2 regions of the Kribbella sp. NPDC051586 genome follow, and region 2 is predicted to be linked to the other one. Evidence: riboswitches for the same ligand, from Rfam matches in the RefSeq annotation. Region 2 holds a riboswitch; the other holds the start of a gene.

Region 1 (6,437 bases), on a different contig from region 2:
TCTGGTTCGTCGACAACTGCCGGACCCAGGCGCAGGCGCTGGAGACCGCCTGCACCGAGCTCCGGTTGATGGCGGGCCGGCTGGTCCGAGGGGACCAGCTCGACCGCGTCCTCGAAGTCACGGGCGTACCGGTCTGAGCTTCACCCGACTGGTGGCACGGCCGCGCAGCTGCTGCCGCGCCTGGGTACGTCGCGCGCGATCAGGTAGTCGTCGATCGTGGTCTGCATGCACGGGCTCGAGTTGTAGCTCCCGTGTCCCCAGCCCTCGTACGTCAGCAGCACGCCGGCTCGGCCGAGCTGACGCTGGACGCTCTGCGCCATGCTGTAGGGCGTAGCAGGGTCATGGATCGCGTTGGCGAGCAGCACCGGCGTCTTGAGCCCACGGACCTTCAGCACGTGCTGCGGGTTGTTCGCGTTCGGTGCACCGAGACAGATCGACACTGCCATCAGCTGACCGGGGTAGCGCATGTCCTGGTTGTTGCGCGCGAGCCGCTGCAGGTGCGCGGCGTACGCGCGGTAGTCCTTCACCGGAAGGTTCCAGTCCTGACAGAACACCGCCAGCGGGTACTGCGCGAGCCCAGTCGGGGCGGCGGCAGCTGACGGGGTCTCCAGGTCCTTCAACGTCTGGGCCAGTGCCCTCCACTGCGGGTCGTAGAGCAGTTTGAACACCTGGAAGCTCAACTTGAACGGATCACTCGACCGCGCCAGCAGTCCGGCCCACAGCGCGCGGATGTCCTGCCCGTGCAGTGCGCAACTCGTCGCGGCGTCGCACCACTTCACGAACTCGTCGAACGAGTCCTGCGCCGCGGCTGCCTGGTCGTCCAGGAAGGTCTTCGTAGTAGGTGAGCCATGGTCGATCACGCTCTCCACCACCATCGCGCGGACCCGGTTCGGGTACGTCTCGGCGTACTGCGCACCGAGCAGCGTCCCGTACGAGCTGCCGTGGAACGAGATCCTGGACTCCCCGAGCGCCCGGCGTATGGCGTCGACGTCGCGCACCGTTTGCCAGGTGTCGATGTGGTCGTAGAGCGGACCGGTGTGCTCGCGGCAGTCCGTGGCGAGCTGCCTGTTGTAGCTGATCGTCGCGGTGAACTCGGTCGTGCTCTTGATGATCGGGGACGGCTGCTTGGCGAGCAGAGCGGCCGAGCACTGCACCGGATTGCTGCGGGCCACGCCGCGCGGGTCGAAGCTGACGATGTCGAAGCGGTCCTGCAGATCTGTGCTGAACCGGCTGATCCCTGTCTTGATGCGGTCGACGCCGGAGTCGCCGGGCCCACCCGGCCCGAACACCAGGACGCCGATCCGGTCGCCCTTCGCGGTCCGGCGGGCGATCGCCAGGTCGAAGGTCGGCCCACTCGGGTTCCGCCAATCGACGGGCAGCTGGAGCGTCGCACACTGCGAGCCCTTCACCACCGCGGGATCGTCGTCACCTTCTGGTTTGCAATCGGCCCAGCGCACCAGGCTGGGACCAGCGGAGGCGGTCGTCGTCAGCCCGGCGGTCGCGACGCCGAGTACTACAGCGCCGGCCAGGGCGCGTCGGATGAACTTCATGCCGACGATCCTTCGGCAATCGCTTGCTGCCGTCATCAGGGACGAACCCCGCGTGACCCCCATCGCGGCATGGGGGCTCACTGGGGTCCGGGCCGGCCGGATTGACGTTGGCGGGCGCACCGCCGTACCGTCCAGACCGTCACTCAATTCAACAGCCGCATGAACCCGTGCGGGAGAGACCCGGGCCTGAACCGGGCGCCGTAGGAGCAACTCTCCCCAAGAATCTCTCAGGCACCTTCACCGCACGGGCGAGGCACCTCTGGAAGGCATCTGCCTGACAGAGCGGGGAGGACACCAACGGTCAACGGCGACCGGAAGGAACCTCCGCACGATGGCGATCAGCGTCTTCGACCTGTTCAGTATCGGGATCGGCCCGTCGAGCTCCCACACCGTGGGACCGATGCGCGCCGCCCGCACCTTCGCACTCGGCCTCGCCGACGACGGCCTGCTCGCCGCGACGACGACCGTCGAGGCCCAGCTCTTCGGTTCGCTCGGGGCGACCGGCCACGGTCACGGCAGCAACAAGGCAGTCCTGCTCGGCCTCGAGGGCGCCGACCCCGAGACGGTCGTCACGCACTCGGTCGACGCCCGGGTCGAGACGATCCGCGAGCGCGGCCGGATCGTGCTGGCCGGCGGCCGCGAGATCGCGTTCGACGAGAACACCGACCTGGTCATGCACCGCCGCAAGGCTCTCCCGTACCACCCGAACGGAATGGTCTTCGTGGCCCGCGACGAGACCGGCGCCGTACTGCGCGAGCGCACCTACTACTCGGTCGGCGGCGGATTCGTCGTCGACGAGAACGCCGCCGCGGGCGACCGGATCGTGCCGGACACGACCCCGCTCAAGTACCCCTTCACCACCGGCGCGGAGCTGCTCGACCGGTGCCGCGAGTCGCAGCTGTCGATCAGCGAGGTGATGCTCGCGAACGAGCTGGCCTGGCGGACCGAGGACGAGATCCGCGATGGCCTGCTGCACATCTGGCAGGTGATGCAGGACTGCGTCCGCGAGGGCTGTGAGACCGAAGGCATCCTCCCGGGCGGCCTCAAGGTGCCGCGCCGGGCGCACGCACTGCACACGAAGCTGACCCAAGATCCGTGGTCGGTGGATCCGCTCAAGGTGATGGACTGGGTCAACCTGTTCGCGCTCGCGGTGAACGAGCAGAACGCCTCCGGCGGCCGGATCGTCACCGCGCCGACGAACGGTGCCGCGGGCATCATTCCCGCCGTGCTCCACTACTACCGCCGCTTCGTGCCCGGTTCGACCGAGGACGGCGCCGTCCGGTTCCTGCTGGCCGCCGGCGCGATCGGCGTGCTCTACAAGGAGAACGCGTCGATCTCCGGCGCCGAGGTCGGCTGCCAGGGCGAGGTCGGGTCCGCCTGCTCGATGGCCGCCGCCGGGCTGTGCGAGGTCCTCGGCGGTACGCCGCAACAGGTCGAGAACGCTGCCGAGATCGCGATGGAGCACAACCTCGGGCTGACCTGCGACCCGGTCGGCGGGCTGGTGCAGATCCCGTGCATCGAGCGGAACGCGATGGCCTCGGTGAAGGCGATCAACGCGGCCCGGATGGCGATGCACGGCGACGGCGTCCACGTCGTCACCCTCGACAAGGTCATCAAGACCATGCGCGAGACCGGTGCCGACATGAAGATCAAGTACAAGGAGACGTCCCGCGGCGGCCTCGCCGTCAACGTCATCGAGTGCTGATCACCAGGCGACGGTGCCGTGCAGGCTCAGGTACTCCGCGGTCGGCCCGGTCTGATCGATCTGCGCCAGCCGCGCGATGATCTCCGCGCCTTCCTCGACGGTCTGGTATCCGCTGTGGCCGTTGAAGTCGGTCGAGGTGTAGCCCGGGTCGACGGTGTTGATCCGCAGGTTCGGCAACTGGTGAGCGTACTGCACCGTCAGCATGTTGAGCGCTGCCTTCGAGGAGCCGTACGCCGGGGCGGGCACCCAGACGGGCACGTTGGTCGCGACGTCCGGATCCACGGCGGTGGCGATCGAGCCGAGGCCGCTGGAGACGTTCACGATCACCGGGTTGTCACTGCGCTCCAGCAACGGCAGGAACCGGCGGATCATCCGCACCGGCCCGTACACGTTCAGGTCGAACACCTCGTGAAAGTCGTCGGCGGTCAGATCCCGGATCTCCTTGTGCGGTCCGGGGATGCCGGCGTTGTTGATCAGCACGTCGAGGGAATCCAGCTGTTCCGCGGCCGCGTCGACCGACTCGTCGCTGGTCACGTCCAACGGCAGGTACTGCGCTCCGAGATCGGCGGCCGCCTGCTTGCCGCGCTGCGGGTCGCGGGCGCCGAGATAGACAGTGTGTCCGGCCGCGATGAGCTGCCGGGCGGTTTCGTAGCCGAGGCCTCTGTTCGCCCCGGTGATGAGTGTCGTGGTCATGAGTCGAGCCTCTCGCCGGCGGTCCGGGCGAGGTAGTACCCACCATGTCCTAAGGAATGGCAGTACCAGGCTGATGTGGAGCGGGCGCGGAATACTGGGGACATGGGTGAGCTCGGCAGGACGCTGCACGCCTGGCGCGACCGGGTGACACCGGAGCAGGCCGGACTGCCGGGCGGCGGCAGGCGGCGGGCGCCGGGGTTGCGGCGCGAGGAACTGGCCCAGCTGGCCGGGTTGTCGGTCGACTACATCGTCCGGCTCGAGCAGGGGCGATCGGACTCGCCGTCCGCGCAGGTGCTGACCGCGCTGGCGCGGGCGCTCCGGCTGTCCGATGCCGAGCGCAACCATCTGTTCGGGCTCGCCGGCGAGGTCGCGCCGTCGCCCGGGCGCATCTCGGCGTACATCCCGCCCGGGGTGCAGCGGATCGTGGATCAGCTGGACGGCGCACCACTGTGCGTGTGCGATGCCGCGTGGACGATGATCACCTGGAACTCGCTGTTCGCTGCCGTGATCGGCGATCCGTCCGAGTGGAGTGGCCGGTGGCGGAACATCGTCTACCGGCATTTCGTGGCGCCGGGCGATCGCGTCGTACAGACAGCGGAACAGCAGCGGGATTTCCGGATCGCGATGGTGACGGATCTGCGGGCGTCGCTCGCGCGGTACCCGCACGACGCCGGCCTGCGGGCGCTGATCGACGAGCTCCGTGCTCGGGACGACGACTTCGCGCAACTGTGGGCCGATCCCGTCGTCGGCTTCCATCGGTCCGAGCGGAAGACCATCCGGCATCCGGAGGTCGGCGAGTTCACCATCGACTGCGACGTCCTCGCGGTCCCGGGCAGCGATCTGCGCATCGTCGTGTACACCGCCGCACCGAACACCGAGGCCGCCGAGAAGCTCCGGCTGCTGTCGGTCATCGGTCTGCAGGCCCTGACCTGAGCAATCAGCTAACGCACTGCATTCCTACGGTCGCGTAGCCGGTCCGGAATTACTGGAATATGAAGTTCTTTCGTGGAATTTCTTCCAAGGGCTGTTTGAATCGACTCTTCGACCGATAATCTGCGGGCCTTGTGAAGCCAATCTCTGCCACGGCATCCCGCCGCCCGCCCTGGCAGAACCCGCGGCATCGTCGGCAGGCCGTTGCCGGCCTCGTCGTCCTGCTGCTCGGCTGCCTTGTGCTCGTCCTGCTCGGGATCTGGGGTCGCGGTCCGGAGCCGGCCAGCCCGGTCGCGGGTCTGCAGCCAGGTCAGCCGACCCAGAACGTACCGGCGATTCCGCGTACGGCGACCCCGACGCCGGGTGCGACGCCCACCGTCCTGCCGACGCAGTTGCCGACAGCAACCACGCCTGGCGGGATCCAGGTCTCGACCGGTCACCCGACGGCGCCGTACTCCACGCTCGCCCCGGCCACGCCGGTCCCGCAGATCGCCGAGACGACCGGGCCGACGACATCGGTGACCCGGCGGCCGCCGACCGTGCCGCCAACCGTGCCGCCGACCGCGCCACCCACCGCACCGACCACCGTGCCGAGCCACCGCCCGACCACCACTCCGAGCGGCCACCCGACAAAGTCCACCCCGACCGAGCCGCCGCCGACCAGCACCACCCCCACCAGCCCGCCCACCACTCCGGACGACCCGGACCACCCGGGTGGCGGCGGATTGGTCGGCCTGCTCGGCTCCCTGCTGGACAAGCTGGGGCTGTAGGTCAGTAGGCCTCGACCTCGGTGGTGTCGGCGTTGCCGCCGGCCGTGGGTCGGAGGTTGACCTGCCAGCCCTGGTTGCGGCCGAAGGTCTGGTCGAACTTCTTGAAGGCGCAGTCCGACCGGAACTTGCGCTGGTCCGGGTCCCAGCTCGAGCCGCTCTTGAAGTAGAGGTGGTAGGCCCCGCCGATCTTGTTCACGGTCGTGGTCCTGGTCGCCTGGATGTAGACCATCACCTGCGGGCTGCTGGGTGGCCGGCCGTCGGTGACGATCGAGACCGCGACGTCCTTCGCCGTGCCGTTGGTGATCTTGAGCTGCCCCGATCCGGTCGGGCCGCGTCGTACCAGGACTTCGCCGCTGTCCGGGCGCACCTGCTCAGGCGCAGGGCCAGGGTTGGGCAGCGTCTTGCCGAACGTCAGCTTGAGGCGCTGCTGCATGACGAGTGCGGGACCGAGGTCGGCGCGCAGTTGACGCTGGACGTTCTGTGAGGTGTACGCGACTCCGCCGCACCGCGCGTCGTCCTCGGTCTCCTCCGCCAGCCCCGACAGTTGCGTTGCCGCCACGCCGATCCGTACCAGCAGCAAATCGTGTACGGCGCTCAGCCGCGGGGTGACCTTGAGCGCGGCCAGTCGCACCGAGATCGTGTTCAGCGATTCCGCCAGCGTGGTCATGGCGTCGCTCAGTCCCTCGGCGGTGCGGACGCGAGCCAGCCGCTGCGCCGGGCCGGCCAGCACCTGGTCGATCCGGGTCAGCTCGGCCTGGTACGCCGCCGTACCCAACGGGCCTGCGACCG
Region 2 (6,437 bases):
GCGGACCGCCCGGCGGCAGCCCCGGCGACCCCTCAGCCGACGCCGGGAGTCACCGACACCGCGATGCTGACGCCGATCGGCGCGGAGCCGGAGCCGGAGCAGACCGGTGAGCCGCTCTCGGCCGACGACGAGGCCGCCGTCGGCGCACTGCCGGCCGGATCCGCCCTGCTGATCGTCCAGCGCGGGCCGAACGCGGGCAGCCGCTTCCTGCTCGACGTCGACGTGGTCACCGCCGGCCGCCACCCGGACAGCGACATCTTCCTCGACGACGTGACCGTGTCCCGCCGGCACGCGGAGTTCCGTCGCGACTCCTACGGCGTGAAGGTCCGCGACGTCGGCAGCCTCAACGGCACCTACGTGAACCGCGACCGGATCGACGAGGTCCAGCTGAACAACGGCGACGAGGTTCAGATCGGCAAGTACCGGCTGGTGTACTACGCCAGTGGCCAAGCCTGATCCCACCGCCGACAGGCCTGCGGACGGCCGCGGCATCGGCCAGGTGCTGCAGCTGCTGCAGGCCGAGTTCGCCGATGTCACGATCTCCAAGATCCGGTTCCTCGAGGCCGAGGGGCTGGTGACCCCGGCCCGGACCGCGTCGGGGTACCGCAAGTTCAGCCCCGCGGACGTCGAGCGGCTGAGGTACGTGCTGGCCGCGCAACGCGACCAGTACCTGCCGCTGAAGGTGATCAAGGAGCATCTCGGCGCGATCGACCGCGGGCTGCGTCCCGCCGCCGCCGGCCCACCGGTCGCGCCGGCCTCGTTGCCGCAGACCCCCGGTCAGCCGGTCGCGGACGACTTCGGTGCCGCGGGCACCGAGCTGCGGCTGACCCGGGACGAGCTGCGGGCCGCGGCCGGCGTACCGGCCGAGCTGCTCGCCGAGCTGGAGAGCCACGGGCTGGTGGTGGCCAGCGGCAACCACTACGGCGGCGACGCGATCGTCATCGCCCAGGTCGCCGCGGAGCTGGCCGGCTACGGCCTCGAGCCCCGGCACCTGCGCGCTTTCCGTACGGCGGCCGATCGCGAGGTCGGCCTGATCGAGCAGGTCACCGGTCCTCGGCGTACCGAACAGACCGAGGAACTGGCCGCCCTGACCGTCCGCCTGCATACCGCGCTGGTCCGATCCCGCCTGCCGCGTCCATAGGCAACCCCGCGGGCCTACTCGGGGCTTCCCTGCGGAGTAGGCTGAAGGTGTGCGCGAAGTCGACGTGGTCGGAGTCCGGGTGGAGATGCCCTCGAGTCAGCCGATCGTGCTGCTGAAAGAGGTCGGCGGGGAGCGGTACCTGCCGATCTGGATCGGTGCCGCTGAGGCAAGTGCGATCGCTTTCGCCCAGCAGGGCATGGAGCCGCCCCGGCCGCTGACCCACGATCTGTTCGCCGAGACCATCCGGGTGCTCGGGCACACGCTCAGCCAGGTCCGGATCGTGAACCTGAACGACGGTGTGTTCGAGGCCATCCTGGTCTTCGACGACAAGACCGAGATCTCTGCCCGCCCGTCGGACTCGATCGCGCTCGCGCTGCGCACCGGCACCCCGGTGTTCTGCGCCGAGGAGATCCTGGCCGAGGCCGGCATCCCGGTTCCGGAGAGTGAGACCGACGACACCGACGAGGTGGTGGAGGAAGAGGAGGTCGAGCGGTTCCGGGAGTTCCTCGACCAGGTGACTCCGGAGGACTTCGACAAGAGTTGACGCCCGGAGTTTTGGCCCCGGGTGGTACAAGAGCGGCTTGGTAACGATTCGTACGGCGGTCGCGACACGCTCCCGGCTCGATGCGGTTGTCGTTGACCCGGTTGGGGCGGCGGCTTACCGTGAAGGAGTCGTGGGGTGCTGTCACTCCACGGAGATGGCTCGTTCCAGTCGGTATCCAGGGAGGCTCAGGCGTGACACGCACCGGCGACACGGATCTGACGGCGCAGTCGACGTCCGACGCGCACGCCGAGGCTGTGGCAGCTGCTACGGCCACCGCCGGCGTCCAGGGTCTGCTGTTCGACGACGACCTGCGGCCGATGCCGGAGGACGTCGGGTTCCGGGGACCGACGGCCTGCGCCGCGGCCGGGATCACCTACCGGCAGCTCGACTACTGGGCACGGACCGGTCTGGTCTCGCCGTCGGTTCGCCCGGCGACCGGCTCCGGGACGCAGCGGTTGTACGGTTTCCGTGATGTCTTGTTGCTGAAGGTGATCAAGCGGCTGCTCGACGCCGGGATCTCGCTGCAGCAGATCCGGACCGCGATCGCGCACCTCAGCAAGCGCGGCTTCGACGACCTGACCCAGATCACGCTGATGAGCGACGGCGCTTCGGTGTACATGTGCTCCTCGCCCGACGAGGTGATCGATCTGCTGGCCGGCGGCCAGGGCGTGTTCGGTATCGCGCTCGGCGGCGTCTGGCGCGAGGTCGAGGGTTCGCTGTCCGAGCTGCCCACGGAGCGTGCTGACGGTCACGACGAAGGGGACTCCGACGGCCACGCCGGCGACGAGCTCGCCGCCCGCCGTCGCGCCCGGATGACCGGCTGACCTAGCTCTGCCCGTAGATTTACCCCTGTGCGCCCACTCACTGCTGACTCGCTCCGCGGTGTGTGGGCGACTTTGTTGCTGCCCCTGAACGTGGACGACTCGATCGACTTCGGCCGTCTCGAGTCCCAACTCGCCGTGCTCGAAGCCAGCGAGCTGGACGGGCTGTATGCGCACGGGACGGCGGGGGAGTTCCAGACGCTGACCGAGGACGAGTTCGACCGGATCAACTCCTTGCTCGCGGGGTCCAGCAAACCGTTCCAGATCGGCGCGAGTCATCCGTCGGCGCAGGTCCAGCTGTCGCGGGTCGAGCGGGCGGCGAAGCTGGCGCCTGGTGCGATCCAGGTGATCGTCCCGGACTGGCTTCCGCTGAATGCGCGTGAGGTGCCGGCCTTCCTCCAACGGGTGGCAGACGTGGCAGGGGAGGTGCCGCTCGTCCTGTACAACCCGCCGCACGCGAAGACGGCTGTTGCGCCGCGGCAGCTGTGCGAGCTGGCCGAGGCAGTGCCGAGTTTGATCGGGTTGAAGACTGCCGGTGGGGACAAGGCCTGGTTCGACGAGGCGACTCGGTCCGGGCTGGCGATCTTCGTACCCGGCCACTTGCTGGCGAGTATGTCGTCACTCGGTGCGCACGGCAGCTACTCGAACGTCGCCGCCCTGTCGCCCACCGGCGCCGTACGGACCGCGCACGATCTGGACGTCGAGCGGCGGATCGCGGAGTTCTTCGCCGCTCACGTCGTACCACTCCAGACGATCGGCCTGTCGAACCCGGCGCTGGACAAGTTCCTCGCCGCGGTCGGTGACTGGGCCGACGTCGGCACCCGCGTCCGCTGGCCGATGCAGTCGGCCACCGCGGAGCAGGTCGACGCCGCGCGGCCGGTCGCCCGCCGGCTGCTGCCCGAACTGTTCGAGGATTCCTGGTAGCCTCGTTTCAGCCGTACACAGCACTCGGGAGAGACCCGTGTCATCGGGCGCCGAAGGGGCAATTCCTCCCCGGAACCTCTCAGGCCCATGGACCGAGTGCCACAGGCGACTCTGGAGCGCGGTCAGTGGCGTGACAGAGGGGGAGGCTACGAAGCACAGCCAGCAACGGAGCCTCTGATGACCGAACTGTCCGCAATCTTCGCCGACCGCCACATCGGGCCACGCCCGGACGAGGTCGCGCGCATGGTGCAGCTTCTCGGGTACGCCGACGTCGACGCGCTGGTCGATGCCGCCGTACCGGACTCGATCCGGTCGGCCGAGCCGCTCCGGCTGCCTGAGCCCGCGTCGGAGGTCGACGCGCTGACCGAGCTCCGCCAGCTCGCGGCCCGCAACAACGTCGCCACCTCGATGATCGGCCAGGGGTACTACGGCACCTTCACGCCCTCCGTCATCGTCCGCCGCCTGGTCGAGAACCCGGCCTGGTACACCGCGTACACGCCGTACCAGCCGGAGATCTCCCAGGGCCGCCTCGAGGCGCTGCTGAACTTCCAGACGGTCGTGTCCGACCTGACCGGTCTGCCGACCGCGAACGCGTCGCTGCTCGACGAGGGCACGGCGGCCGCCGAGGGGATGACGCTGGCTCATCGCTCGAACAAGAAGAGCACTTCCGACCGCTTCCTGGTCGACGCCGACTGCTTCGCCCAGACCATCGCCGTTGTACAGACCCGGGCCGAGGCGCTCGGCATCGAGGTCGTCGTCGCCGACACTACTGAGGGCCTGCCGGAGGGCGACTTCTTCGGTCTCCTCGTGCAGTACCCGGGCTCCAACGGCGCCGTCCGCGACCTCAAGCCGCTGATCGAGGCAGCGCACGGGCGCGACACGTTGGTTGCCGTGGCCTCCGATCTGCTCGCGCTGACGTTGCTCGAGGCACCGGGTGAGGCCGGCGCCGACATCGTCATCGGCTCGTCGCAGCGCTTCGGCGTACCGCTGTTCTACGGCGGCCCGCACGCCGGCTTCATGTCCGTGCGGTCCGGCCTCGAGCGGTCGTTACCCGGTCGCCTCGTCGGCGTTTCGGTCGACGCGGACGGCTCCCCGGCGTACCGGCTGGCGCTGCAGACCCGCGAGCAGCACATCCGCCGCGAGAAGGCGACCTCCAACATCTGCACGGCGCAGGTCCTGCTGGCCGTGGTCGCGTCGATGTACGCCGTCTACCACGGGCCGGACGGCCTTCGTGTGATCGCCGAGCGCGTGCACCACTACGCCGGCAAGCTGGCCGCGTCGCTGCGCGCGGGTGGGGTCGAGGTCGTGCACGACGACTTCTTCGACACCGTGCTCGCCCGCGTGCCGGGTCAGGCCGCCGACGTGGTCGACGCCGCCCGGCAGAACGGCATCTGGCTGCGGCTCGTCGACGCGGACCACGTCGGCGTCTCCTGCGACGAGAAGACCGACGTCGCCACGCTGACGCGGGTCTGCCAGTCCTTCGGTGCGCAGTACGACGACGGGCTGACCGCTTCCGACATCGCGGTACCGCGGACGACGGAGTACCTGACGCACCCGGTCTTCAACACGCACCGGTCCGAGACGGCGATGCTGCGGTACCTGCGCAAGCTGTCCGACAAGGACTACGCGCTCGACCGCGGGATGATCCCGCTCGGGTCCTGCACGATGAAGCTGAACGCGACCACCGAGATGGAGCCGGTCACCTGGCCGGAGTTCGCCGACCTGCACCCGTTCGCGCCGGTCGAGGACGCCGCCGGGTACGTGACGCTGATCGGTCAGCTGGAGCGCTGGCTGGCGGAGGTCACCGGCTACGCGAAGGTCTCGATCCAGCCGAACGCCGGCTCGCAGGGTGAGCTCGCCGGTCTGCTCGCGATCCGCGGGTACCACCACGGGCGCGGCGACCAGGACCGGAACGTCTGCCTGATCCCGGCCTCGGCACACGGCACCAACGCCGCCTCCGCGGTGATGGCCGGCATGAAGGTGGTTGTTGTCAAGGGCAACGACGACGGCACGATCGACCTCGACGACCTGCGTGCCAAGGCCTCCGAGCACGCCGCGCGGCTCGCGGCGATCATGATCACGTACCCGTCGACGCACGGTGTCTACGAGGAGAGCGTGCGCGAGGTCTGCTCGATCGTCCACGAGCACGGCGGGCAGGTGTACGTCGACGGCGCGAACCTGAACGCCCTGCTCGGGCTGGCCAAGCCGGGTGAATTCGGCGGCGACGTCAGCCACCTGAACCTGCACAAGACGTTCTGCATCCCGCACGGCGGTGGCGGTCCGGGGGTCGGCCCGGTCGCGGTCGCCGCGCACCTGGCGCCGTACCTGCCGAACCACCCGCTGCTCGATCAGGCCGGCCCCGAGTCGGGTGTCGGGCCGATCAGCGCGGCGCCGTTCGGGTCCGCGGGCGTACTGGCGATCTCGTGGGCGTACATCCGGATGATGGGCGCCTCCGGACTGACCGAGGCGACCAAGACCGCCGTACTGAGCGCGAACTACGTGGCGAAGCGGCTCGAGGGCGCGTTCCCGGTGCTGTACACGGGGGAGAACGGTCTGGTCGCGCACGAGTGCATCCTCGATCTGCGGCCGATGACGAAGGAGACCGGGATCTCGGTCGACGACGTCGCCAAGCGGCTGATCGACTACGGCTTCCACGCGCCGACGATGTCGTTCCCGGTCGCGGGCACGCTGATGGTCGAGCCGACGGAGTCCGAGGACCTGGGCGAACTCGACCGCTTCTGCGACGCGATGATCGCCATCCGCCACGAGATCGACCGCGTCGCCGCCGGCGAATGGCCCGCCGCCGACAACCCGCTGGTGAACGCGCCCCACACCGCCGAATCCGTCATCAACGACAAGTGGGAACACGCCTACACCCGCGAAGACGCCGCCTTCCCCCGCTCCGTCGACCGCGCCTCGAAGTACTGGCCCCCGGTCCGCCGAATCGACGGCGCCTACGGCGACCGCAACCTAATCTGCTCCTGCCCCTCCCCAGAAGCCTTCGAGT

The links. A riboswitch is a leader RNA that binds a small molecule or an ion and turns the genes downstream of it on or off. The one in region 2 is predicted to bind glycine.
Region 1: linked by a shared signal. The riboswitch ahead of ACIA58_RS03560 (L-serine ammonia-lyase) and the one ahead of gcvP (aminomethyl-transferring glycine dehydrogenase) in region 2 are both predicted to bind glycine.

The regions. Positions count from the first base shown of each region.
Region 1 covers NZ_JBITDF010000001.1:712,585-719,021, reverse strand. Annotated here, with positions in the region: gene ACIA58_RS03570 (hypothetical protein) at 1-137, shown strand, start outside; gene ACIA58_RS03565 (alpha/beta fold hydrolase) at 141-1,550, opposite strand; glycine riboswitch at 1,711-1,803, shown strand; gene ACIA58_RS03560 (L-serine ammonia-lyase) at 1,882-3,255, shown strand; gene ACIA58_RS03555 (SDR family NAD(P)-dependent oxidoreductase) at 3,256-3,948, opposite strand; gene ACIA58_RS03550 (helix-turn-helix transcriptional regulator) at 4,051-4,881, shown strand; gene ACIA58_RS03545 (hypothetical protein) at 5,013-5,648, shown strand; gene ACIA58_RS03540 (hypothetical protein) at 5,650-6,423, opposite strand.
Region 2 covers NZ_JBITDF010000002.1:283,925-290,361, reverse strand. Annotated here, with positions in the region: gene ACIA58_RS11810 (FHA domain-containing protein) at 1-456, shown strand, start outside; gene ACIA58_RS11805 (MerR family transcriptional regulator) at 443-1,141, shown strand; gene ACIA58_RS11800 (bifunctional nuclease family protein) at 1,191-1,685, shown strand; gene ACIA58_RS11795 (MerR family transcriptional regulator) at 2,003-2,509, shown strand; gene ACIA58_RS11790 (dihydrodipicolinate synthase family protein) at 2,537-3,430, shown strand; glycine riboswitch at 3,446-3,535, shown strand; gene gcvP (aminomethyl-transferring glycine dehydrogenase) at 3,608-6,437, shown strand, end outside.